One region of the Pseudoxanthobacter sp. M-2 genome, then DNA from elsewhere that is predicted to be linked to it. Evidence: predicted binding sites of a transcription regulator. Region 1 holds the regulator's gene; the other holds the start of a gene.
What was found. Region 1 encodes LexA, which represses DNA repair genes until DNA is damaged. Its sites were predicted from a motif close to TGTTCNNNNTGTGTTCNG; they were not measured.
Positions count from the first base shown of each region.

Region 1 (5,469 bases):
GGCCAGCCGCGGGTGACCAGCCAGATGCCGGCGGCGATCGGCACGATGCCGAGGAGATCAAGCGGCACCACCGGCTCGGCGAGAATCAGCCAGCCGAACAGCAGGCCGAGCGGCGGCGTCAGGAATTGCAGCGCGCTGGCGCTCGTCGCCGAGCTGCGGCCGAGCAGGAAGAACCACACCGCGTAGCAGCCGACCGAAACGGCGAGCACCAGCCACAGGAAGCCACCGACCAGTCCGGGCGTCAGCCGCACCGTCGACCAGTCGTCGAGCAGCAGCGCGGCCGGCAGGGTCATCAGGCCACCGAACAGGCACTGCAGCCCGTTGCCGACCCACAGCCCGCCGCCCGGCGCGAGCTTCTTGTAGGCGAGCGTGCCGGCGACGAGCGAGAAGAGGCCGAGCACAACCAGCAGGGTGCCCAGCGGGTCCTCGCCACCGATGCCCGCGCTTCCCATCAGCCGCGAGCGCAGCACCAGCGCCACGCCGGCGAGGCCGAGCAGCAGGCCGACAACCTTCACCACCGTCAGCCGCTCGCCGAGCACCGGCCAGGCGAACGCCGCGACGAGCAGCGGACCGGCGCTGATGATGACGGCGGCAAAGGCCGAGGTGACGGTAGTGAGGCCGGTCCAGCTCAGGCCGAGATAGACGGCGTTGTTGAGGGCGCCGAGGATGGCGAGCGAGACCACGTCCCGCCGCGTCAGCCGCGGCCGGCCGGCCAGCGCCCAGGCGACGGCGACCATCAGCGCCCCGGCAACGAGGAAGCGGACGGTGAGCAGCGTCAGCGGCGGGCAGTCGACCAGCGCGATCTTGGCCGCGGCGAAGGCCGAACTCCACAGCACGCAGAAAAGCGCGATCAGCGCCGTCATGACGAGGCGGGAGGGGCCGCGGGCGGCAGCGGCGACGGATCGCGGGACGGGGCTGGAGATCGTCACAGAGGGCACCGCGGGGCACGAGACAGGAGATGGCGGGACCGTCGGTCGGCTCGCGCCGGCGGCAGCCCCCGCGTCCAAGAGAGACGACATCGCGACAACGCCCAGGATCGAGGATTCGGAGGCTGCTGGAACGAGCATTCCGAACCGTAGGCGCCTCGCCTCCTATTGGGAAATTCAATGTTTCGATCTAATCTAGTGGCGTCCCGAATGGGAGGCCATCGTGCTCGATCTCGATCTTCTGCGCTCCTTCGTCTCGGTCGTCGACTCCGGCGGCTTCACACGGGCCGGCGAGCGGGTGCACCGGACGCAATCCACCGTCAGCCAGCAGATCCGCCGGCTCGAGGAGGCGGTGGGTCGGCCGCTGTTCCACCGCGAGGGGCGCGCCGTGCGCCTGACCGAGGACGGCGAGCGCCTGATCGGCTACGCGCGCCGGCTGTTGTCGCTCGCCGCCGAGGCCCGCGCCGCCGTCGGTCGCGAGCCGCGCGTCGAGGTGGTGCGGCTCGGCGTGCCCGACGACTTCGCCGTCGAGCCGCTGACGGACGCGGTGGCGGCGTTCTCGCGAGCCCGACCGGGCTGTCGCCTGTCAGTGCGCTGCGCGCTCTCGGTCGACCTCGTCGCGGGGCTCGAGGCGGACGAGTACGACGTGGTGCTGGCAAAGCGCGATCCCGGCGCCGGTCCGGCGCTCGCCGTCTGGGCGGAGCGGCTCGTCTGGATCGCCAGCGCCGACCACCCGCTGCCCGTCGACCCGCTGCCGCTCGTCGCCTTCCCCCACGGCTGCGTCTACCGCACGCGCGCCGTCCACGCGCTGGAGCGCTCGGGGCGCGACTGGCGGATCGCCTACGAGAGCCCGAACCTGATGGGCATCCAGGTGGCGATCGCCGGCGGCCTCGGCGTGGCGCTCTTGGAGGAGCGGGCCGTGCGTGCCGGCCACCGCGTGCTCGGCCGCGCCGACGGCATGCCCGACGTGCCCGCGACGGAACTCGCCCTGATGGTGCGCAAGGACGCCGGTTCGGCCGCCACCGACCTCGCCGCGGCGCTCGTCCGCTTCTGTGCCGAGACGGTGCCGAAGGCAGCCTGAGCGGCAGCGGCTGAGGTTCACGGTTGTCGGCGGCCGCACCCAGCCCCTAATGTGCGCGCTGCCCGGGCGCACCTTGCCAAGGTGCCCTCCCCGGCTGCGGACGTGGCGAAACCGGTAGACGCAAGGGACTTAAAATCCCTCGGGGCTTGCTCCGTGCGGGTTCGACCCCCGCCGTCCGCACCACTCACTCGGCCGGAACCGCCACCTCGTCCGAGGGCCAGCCGGTGGGCAAGCCATCGATGCTGACGGTGTTTTCGGCGCGGCGGTAGGCCTCGAGGCCCTCCTCGCCCTTCGCCTCGGCCCAGCGGGTCAATGACGGACGCTCGTCGACATAGTCGAACAGCGGCACGCCGAAGCCGCACGAGGTTTGGACGAGATCGACGGACAGCACGACGATCTGGCGCGCGCCCACCGGCTCGCGGCCGTCGAACGCGCCGGCAAGGAGGTCATCATAACCCGCCGTGCCGCGGCGCAGGACCTCGCCGGCACCGTAGAGGCGCATGATCAGCGGCGGCCCCTCGAAGGCGCACAGCATGATCGTCAGGCGGCCGTCGGCGAGCATGTGGGCCGACGTCTCGTTGCCGCTGCCGGTGCAGTCGAGATAGGCGACCCGGTTCGGTCCGAGCACACGCAGCGACGCCGCGTCCTTCGGCGACAGGTTGATGCGGCTTCCCCGCGCCGCCGAGGCGGTGAAGAAGATGCGCTGCCGCTCGATGAAGTCGCGGTGCTGCTTGCCGATTTCGGCGAACTGCTTGGCCATGGCGTGTTCTCCTGCCGCCGACGCTCGGGGCCGCGGACGGGCAGGCTAGTCCCGGCAGCGCGCCGCCCGCAACCACGGACGGTGCTTCGGCAACAGCGGCATGGGCTTGGCGCTGCGGCAACCGAATATTCACCCTTGAGGAACACAACTAGAACGGATAGCTTGTGTTCGTGATTTGTACGCGATTCGAGGTCGCGGTACCGACGAGGGGGCGCGGGAGACGACGATGCTCACACGCAAGCAGTACGAGCTGCTGATGTTCATCCACGAGCGCCTCAAGGAGAGCGGCGTGCCGCCCTCGTTCGAGGAGATGAAGGACGCGCTCGACCTGCGTTCGAAGTCGGGCATCCACCGGCTGATCACGGCTCTGGAAGAGCGTGGCTTCCTGCGCCGGCTGCCGAACCGGGCGCGGGCGCTCGAGGTGATCCGGCTGCCCGAATCGGTCGCCAGTGGACCGGCTTCGACACGGGCCCGTGGCTTCACCCCGAGCGTCATCGACGGCGACGGGCCGCGCATCCGCCCGGCCGAGCCACGCCCGGCGGCAGCGGGCGAGACGGCGGGCGGCGTCAGCATCCCGGTGATGGGCCGCATCGCCGCCGGTGTGCCGATCGAGGCCATTCAGACCCACACCCATTCGATCACCGTGCCGGTGGAACTCGCCGGCGCCGGCGAGCACTTCGCCCTCGAGGTGCGCGGCGATTCGATGGTCGAGGCCGGCATCTTCGATGGCGACACCGTGGTGATCCGGCGCACCGACGCGGCGACGACCGGCGACATCGTCGTGGCACTGGTCGACGACGAGGAGGCGACGCTGAAGCGGCTGCGCCGCAAGGGCGCCTCGATCGCGCTCGAGGCCGCCAACCCGGCCTACGAGACGCGCATCTTCGGGCCCGACCGCATCCGCATCCAGGGCCGGCTGGTGGCACTGCTGCGCCGCTACTGATCCTCGCCGCCGCCTCGCGCGGCGGCCGTCACCTCGCGGTGCCGCGGCGCCGAGGGGTTCTCTCCAACGGCATCGCCGGTCCGCGACCACGGTCGCCCGTTGGTGCCGGCCGTGACGGGGTCGCTGAGACCGCCGGGCACGGCGGCGTCGAGCATCACCGCGATGGCACCGGTCCGGGCGAGCGTCGAACGGTCGATATAGAGCTGGGGGCCAAGACAGCCGGCGGGCCGCGGCACCGGCGCCACCACGACGGTGGCGGACCGACAGTCCTCGACGAGGGCAACGCCCCTCGTCACGACGGCGACCGTGAGATCGCCGTCCCCGAGCGGCAGCACGCACCCGAGATCGTCGCAGCGGGTGGGTGGGGCGGTGGTGGCCTTGGCGTCTCGGGGGTCGGCATCGGCGGCGAGCCAGGCGCGGACGGTGTAGGCGGACCTGTCGGCGGCGACGACGGCGAGCCTGCCGTCCGGCCCCCGCGCCGCGACAGCGCGGCCATCGCCTGAAACCAGCAGATCCGGGCGGGCGCCGGTCGTCGCCAGGGCGAGACCCGCCAGCAGCGGCAGCACCGCAAGCCGCCGCCACGGCGCTAGCGAGATCGCCACCCACAGCAGCGCCGCCACCATGAGCAGGACGGCGACGAGCGGCACCCGGCCGATCATCGCGCTGTCGCCCGTCCAGGCGGTCGTCGTCTCGGCGACGGCGAACATCCAGCCGAGGCCGATTCCCATCGGCCAGAGGGCCAGTTGCTCCAGCCCGAACGGCAGCAGCACCAGCGCCAGCACGCCGAACGGCATCACCAGCACCGAGACCGCCGGCATCGCCGCGAGGTTGGCGAGCAGGCCGAGTGGCGCACCGCGGTGGAAGTGGTAGGCGGCGATCGGTGCGGTGGCGAGGCCGGCGATCAGCGACGTTGCGGCCAGGCCTGCCACCCCGAACAGAACTGCCCGCCCCAGCCACATCGCCGTGCCGCGCCGCGGCGACGTCGTCTCGCCGCGCTCCCGGCTGCCCCACCACTCGTAGGCGGCGACAAGCGCGATCACTGCGGCGAACGACATCTGGAACCCGGCCCCGAGCACGGCACTCGGCTCCAGTGCCATGACGACCAGCGCCGCCACAGCAACGGTGCGCAAGGAGATTGCCGGCCGGTCGACGAGGACCGCGATGAGGGCCACGGCCATCGTCACGTAGGCGCGCTGCGTCGCGACCTCCGCCCCGGAGATGACGAGGTAGAAGGTCGCCGCGATGAGGGCCACCACCGCCGCCCAGGCCTTGATCGGCCGCGTCAGGGCGAGCGCCGGGATTGCCGCGAGCAGGGCCCGCACCACCCAGAAGACGGTGCCGGCAACGAGCACCATGTGGAGTCCCGAGATCGACAGCACGTGGGCGAGGCCGGACACTCGCATCGCTTCCTCGATGCTCTCCGGGATTCCGCCGCGGTCGCCGACCAGAAGCGCCGCGGCGACCTCCCCGCGCGGCCCCGGCAGCGCCGCACGCAGGCGCTCGGCGATGGTGTGGCGGACCTCCGCCACGGCGCGCGCGGGCGCGAGCGACCAGGGCACGGCACCGAGATCGATGATTTGCGGCCGCCCATAGGCAAAGCCGCTGGCGCCAATGCCGTCGAGGTAGGCTGAGCGGGCGGGGTTCCAGCCGCCCGGCATGTCGGGACCGCGCGGCGGCTCGAGGCGCGCGGTGAGCGACACGCCGTCGCCCGGCAGCAGGCTCGCTGCTCCGGCGGCGGTGACGGTGATGCGCCGCGGCA
Region 1 is NZ_JAWDIR010000011.1:846,531-851,999, reverse strand. Features, by position in the region: gene RUR49_RS08960 (DMT family transporter) at 1-929, opposite strand, end outside; gene RUR49_RS08955 (LysR substrate-binding domain-containing protein) at 1,150-2,007, shown strand; tRNA gene RUR49_RS08950 (tRNA-Leu) at 2,104-2,190, shown strand; gene RUR49_RS08945 (pyridoxamine 5'-phosphate oxidase family protein) at 2,192-2,767, opposite strand; gene lexA (transcriptional repressor LexA) at 2,994-3,710, shown strand; gene RUR49_RS08935 (ComEC/Rec2 family competence protein) at 3,704-5,469, opposite strand, start outside.

Region 2 (5,469 bases), on a different contig from region 1:
GGCGGTGCAGCGCCAGCTACTTCCGAATGGCGGAAAAGGTGCCCGAAGGCGGCGCGCGGTTTCCCCTCCCCCCTCGTGGGGGAGGTGGCCGGTGCAGCCGGCCGGAGGGGGCCGCCGTGCGTGAGCGCGGCGGTACACCGCCAGAGATTGTCAGACCGTCGCACCGCCGTCGGCTGACGCCGCCTGCGGCCCTCCCCGGACCGCTCGCGCGGTCCGACCCTCCCACGAGGGGAGGGTGGGCGCGTTGCGTCGGCGCCCGAAGGGCTGCCGTGTCGCCGGTGTCCGCTGCGGTGAGGCCGTCGCCGCCCTCAGATATCCAGATCGCGCGCGAACTGGGCGTGTTCCTGGATGAAGCGGAAGCGCGCGTCGGCGCTCGTCCCCATCAGGCGCTCGACCGTTTCGGCCGTGTCGGCGGCCACTCCTTCCAGCACCTCGACGCGCAGCATCGTGCGGGTCGCCCGGTTCATCGTCGTCTCGCGCAACTGCGCCGGCAGCATCTCGCCGAGGCCCTTGAAGCGGCCGACGTCGACCTTGCCCCGCTTGTCGAAGACCTTGGCGATCAGCCGCTCGCGCTCGGCGTCGTCGCGGGCGTAGAGCGTCTTCGTGCCCTGCGTCAGCCGGTAGAGCGGCGGCACGGCCAGGAACAGGTGACCCTGGCGGACGAGCTCGGGGATCTCGCGCCAGAAGAACGTCACCAGCAACGCCGCGATGTGCGCCCCGTCGACGTCGGCGTCGGTCATGATGATGACCTTCTCGTAGCGAAGGTCCGCCTCGCGGTAGTGGCCGCGGGTGCCGCAGCCGAGCGCCGTCACGAGGTCGGCGAGCTGCTGGTTCTGGCCGAGCTTGTCGCGCCCGGCGCTGACGACGTTGAGGATCTTGCCGCGCAGCGGCAGCACGGCTTGCGTGTTGCGGTCGCGCGCCTGCTTCGCCGAGCCACCGGCCGAATCCCCCTCGACGATGAAGATCTCGGTGCCGGCCGCCGTGCTCGTCGTGCAGTCGGCGAGCTTGCCCGGCAGCCTGAGCCGCCGCGTCGGCGCCCGCCGGGCGATCTCCTTCTCCTGCCGGCGCCGCAGCCGATCTTCGGCGCGCTCGACCAGCCGCTCGAGGATGAGGCCGGCGCGGGCGGCGTCGTCGACGAGCCAGTGGTCGAACGGGTCGCGCAGCGCCGCCTCGACGAGGCGGGCGGCGTCGGCGGTGGCGAGGCGCTCCTTCGTCTGGCCGACGAACTCCGGCTCGCGCACGAACACCGAGACGAGCCCGGCGAGCGCGCCGGCGACGTCCTCGGCGGTGATCTGCTGGGCACGCTTGTTGGCCGTGCGCTCGCCATAGGCGCGCACACCCTTCAGCAGCGCGACGCGCAAGCCCTGCTCGTGGGTGCCGCCGTCCGGCGTCGGAATGGTGTTGCAGTAGGACTGCAGGAAGCCGTCGTCCTCGACGAAGGCGATCGCCCACTCGACGCCGCCGTTGCGGCCCGCAGCCCCGGAGCGGCCGGAGAACACCGCCTCGGTGACCCGCGGCGTGCCGACGAGGCGCTCGCCGAGATAGTCTGCGAGGCCGCCGGGGAAGCGGAACACCGCCTCGGCCGGCACCTTGCCGTCGCCGCCTGCAAGCGCCGGGTCGCAGCTCCAGCGGATCTCGACGCCGGCGAACAGGTACGCCTTCGCCCGCGCCATCGAGACGAGGCGGGCGGCCGAGAAGGCGGCGCCCTCGCCGAAGATCTGCGGGTCGGGGTGGAAGCGCACGGTGGTGCCGCGCCGGTTCATCACCTCGCCGCCCTCGGCGAGCGGGCCGGTCGGCGCGCCGCGCGAGAACGACTGCACATAGCGGCGGCGGTTGCGGATCACCTCCACCTCGAGGCGGTCCGACAGCGCATTCACCACCGAGACGCCGACGCCGTGCAGGCCGCCGGAGGTTTCGTAGACCTTCGAGTCGAACTTTCCGCCCGAGTGCAGCGTCGTCATGATCACTTCGAGCGCCGACTTGTCGGGAAAGCGCGGGTGCGGATCGACCGGGATGCCGCGGCCGTTGTCGGCGACCGACAGCGTGCCGTCGGCGGAAAGCGCGACCTCGATGCGGCTCGCGTGGCCCGCCACCGCCTCGTCCATGGCGTTGTCGAGCACCTCGGCGAACAGGTGATGGAGCGCGCGCGCGTCGGTGCCGCCGATGTACATGCCCGGCCGCCGCCGCACCGGCTCGAGGCCCTCGAGCACCTCGATGTCGGCGGCGGTGTAGGCCGCCTCGGGATCGACAGGGCGCGTCGCCGCGGCCCGGCGCGGACGCTCCGCCACGGGGCGCGCGGGCGCCGGGGCTGCCGCCACCGGGCGGGCGGACGGGATTGGAGCCGCGGCCGACCCGAAGAGGTCGCCGGCGCCGTTGTCGGTATCGTCGTTCGTCATCGCCGCCGTTGTTCGTGCGGTGCGTGCCACCCGTCAATCCCTTCCCGAATCGTCGGGCGATTCTGCCACGGGACAAGCTCGGGTGCGAGCCGTTCGTTCACGACTTGTTCGCAAACGAAGGATTCACCACCGTTGGCGAAATCCGGCCACGCCGGCTCCCCTGTCTGTGGCCGGCATGCAACATGGCGAGGCGGTCATACGGGCGGAGGTCGGGCAGGGAACCGGTCGCCCCCGTCTCGCCACAAACCGGATCGAACCGTCTTCGCCGTGGTCGCCCGGTGGCCGATCCGACCTCGCGAGTGAAGGTCGGCCGAGGGGTGGGTGACAGTACGGCGTACCGGCGTTCCAGGTTGGGACCGGCTCGGATCGAGAACAAGAATGGACCTCGCATTGCGCGTTTTGGGCGATCTGGACGTGGCTCCGGCCTCCGACCCGGTTCCGTCGAACCTCCGCCGCCTGATCTCCCCGCGGCAGCCGTATGATCGCCGAAATGGCCGCTCATGGTTCGCCGCGTCGCGAGGGTGGTTGCACCGCGGGGATGTGGCCCCGGCCGCCGGTATCGCGCAGCGTCCGGCCGCCGCCGTGCGGACGTCCCGCTCGTCGGTGAAGGATACGGGTCCTGTCATGCGTGTCGTCGAGTTGGGTATCGGCTGTCTCGTCCTGGTCGGCGGCCTCGCGCTCGCCCAGCCGGCGCGGGCGCTCGACCCCTCCGCCGCCCCGCCCGCCGATGCGTCGCCGGTCGAGTTCTTCCGTGAGGGCACCAAGGCCTACTTCGCCGGCGACAAGGCGAAGGCCGTCGATGCCTACGGCTTCGCCGCCGATCTCGGTCACCCGGTCGCGCAGTGGAAGCTCGGCCGCATGTACCAGGACGGCGACGGCGTCGCCGAGAATGACCTGAAGGCCTTCGAGCTGTTCTCCGAGGTCGCCAACGCCCATGCCGACGATGCGCCGCAGTCGCCACAGGCGCCCTTCGTGGCGAGCGCCTTCGTGCAGCTCGGCAACTACTACCTGAACGGCATCCAGGACTCGGCGATCGAGCCGAACGTCGCCCGCGCCCGCGAGCTCTACACCTACGCCGCCTCCTATTTCGGCGACGCCGATGCCCAGTTCCAGCTCGCCCGCCTCTATCTCGAGGTCGATCCGGCCGAGCGCGACCCGAAGCTCGCCGCCCGCTGGCTGAAGCTCGCCGCCAAGAAGGGCCACCACGGCGCCCAGGCGCTGCTCGGCCAGATGCTCGTCGAGGGCAACGGCGTGAAGCGCAACGTCGTCGCCGGGCTGATGTGGCTCACCGTCGCCCGCAACAACGCCTCGGTGGAGGACGACTGGATCCGCCAGGAGCAGGAGCAGGCGTTCTCGCTCGCCTCCGAGAAGGAGCGCCGCAAGGCCACCGAGATGGCCGAGGCGTGGAGCTCCAGCAACGGCAACTGACGCACAGGCCCGGGGATCAGTCTCCGGGCGCGACCAGGCTCGCCACCACGCCCACGCTTGCTCGCGCCGTCGGGCAGGGGGTCTGTAGCGGCGTCCACGACGTGTTGTTGAGCACCCGCTCGCACCGCACCAGCTGCGGCCCGTCCGGCGTCTTCATGCAGACGACAGCGCCGAGCCCGAAGCTCGTGCCCTCGGCACGGCAGGTGCAGGGAATAGGTCCGTCGGCCGACGCCGCTTGCGACCACAGCAGCGCGCCGATGCCAAGTAGGCCGAGCGCTCGCATGGCGGCACGATAGCACCAATCGCAGTGGTGCGGCAGGGCGTCGTCGCAGCTGACGCCGACCGCTCCGCCGGCGTCAGTCCCTGAGCGTCGCGATCACCGGCACGTGGTCCGACGGCTTGTCGCGGCCCCGGACGTCCTTGTCGATGACGACCCGCTCCAGCCGGTCGGCCGCCTGCGGCGACAGCATCAGGAAGTCGATGCGGATGCCGTCGTTCTTCTGGAAGGCGCCGGCCTGATAGTCCCAGAAGGTGTAGAGCCCGCCGTCATCGCTGGTCGCCCTCAGCGCGTCGGTGTAGCCGAGCGCCGCCAGACGCCGGAAGCGGCCGCGCGTCTCCGGCTGGAACAGCGCGTCGTTCACCCACGCCTCCGGGCGCTTCGCGTCGCGCGGCTCGGGGATGACGTTGTAGTCACCGGCGAGCACCACCGGCTCCTCGAGCGTCAGGAGCTCCGCTGCATGGGCGTGCAGCCGGTCCATCCAGGCGAGCTTGTAGGGAAACTTCTCGGTGCCGACCGGATTGCCGTTCGGCAGATAGAGGTTGCCCACCCGCACCGCGCCCTTTTCCGTCGGGATCACCGCCTCGATGTAGCGCGCCTGCACGTCGGCGTCGTCGCCCGGAAGGCCGCGCCGCTCCACCTCGAACGGCCGCTTCGACAGGATGGCGACACCGTTGAAGCCCTTCTGGCCGTGGGTGGCGACGTTGTAGCCGAGCGCCTCGATCTCCCCCGTCGGGAAGCCCTCGTCGACCGTCTTGATCTCCTGCAGGCAGACGACGTCGGGCTCGGCCTCTTTCAGCCAGGCCGTGAGAGCCTCGATGCGCGCCCGGACGCCGTTGATGTTGAAGGTGGCGATCCGCATGGGCGGCCTCACAGAACGGGAAGGATGCGGCGCAGGATCGAGGCCGACGACGCCGCCACCTCGTTGACGAAGGCCGTGAAGTCGATGCGCGAATCGCGGCCCGCGAGGTCGGAGAGCGCCCGGATCACCAGCCACTCGGCCCCGAGCGCCTCGCACGCCTGGGCGAGCGCGCCGCTCTCCATCTCGACCGCGAGGCCGCCGAGATCGCGGTTCAGCCGCTCGCGCACCGCCTCGCCGTGGATGTACTGGTCGCCGGAGAGGATGCGGCCATAGGCGATCACCGGCGGCCGACCAATGCCGCCGGCAGCGCGCGACAAGGGCGGCAGCGCGAAGCCGTCGAGGGCGCCGCGGACACGCCCGAGCAAGGGCGCCGCCACCGGGTAGCCGAAGCGCTCCGTCGGGTTGAAGAACGGCACGTGGCCGGCCTGGTAGGTGGTGAGGCCGTGATCCTCGAGCACGCCGGCGTCATGCTGCAGCGTCTCCTCGGCGATCACGACGTCGCCGAT
Region 2 is NZ_JAWDIR010000004.1:125,470-130,938, forward strand. Features, by position in the region: gene parE (DNA topoisomerase IV subunit B) at 309-2,396, opposite strand; gene RUR49_RS03275 (tetratricopeptide repeat protein) at 3,021-3,824, shown strand; gene xth (exodeoxyribonuclease III) at 4,181-4,963, opposite strand; gene RUR49_RS03285 (5'-methylthioadenosine/adenosylhomocysteine nucleosidase) at 4,972-5,469, opposite strand, start outside.
Region 2: parE (DNA topoisomerase IV subunit B) is a predicted target of LexA. The motif match lies at 2,491-2,508, and genes of this name have one in related genera.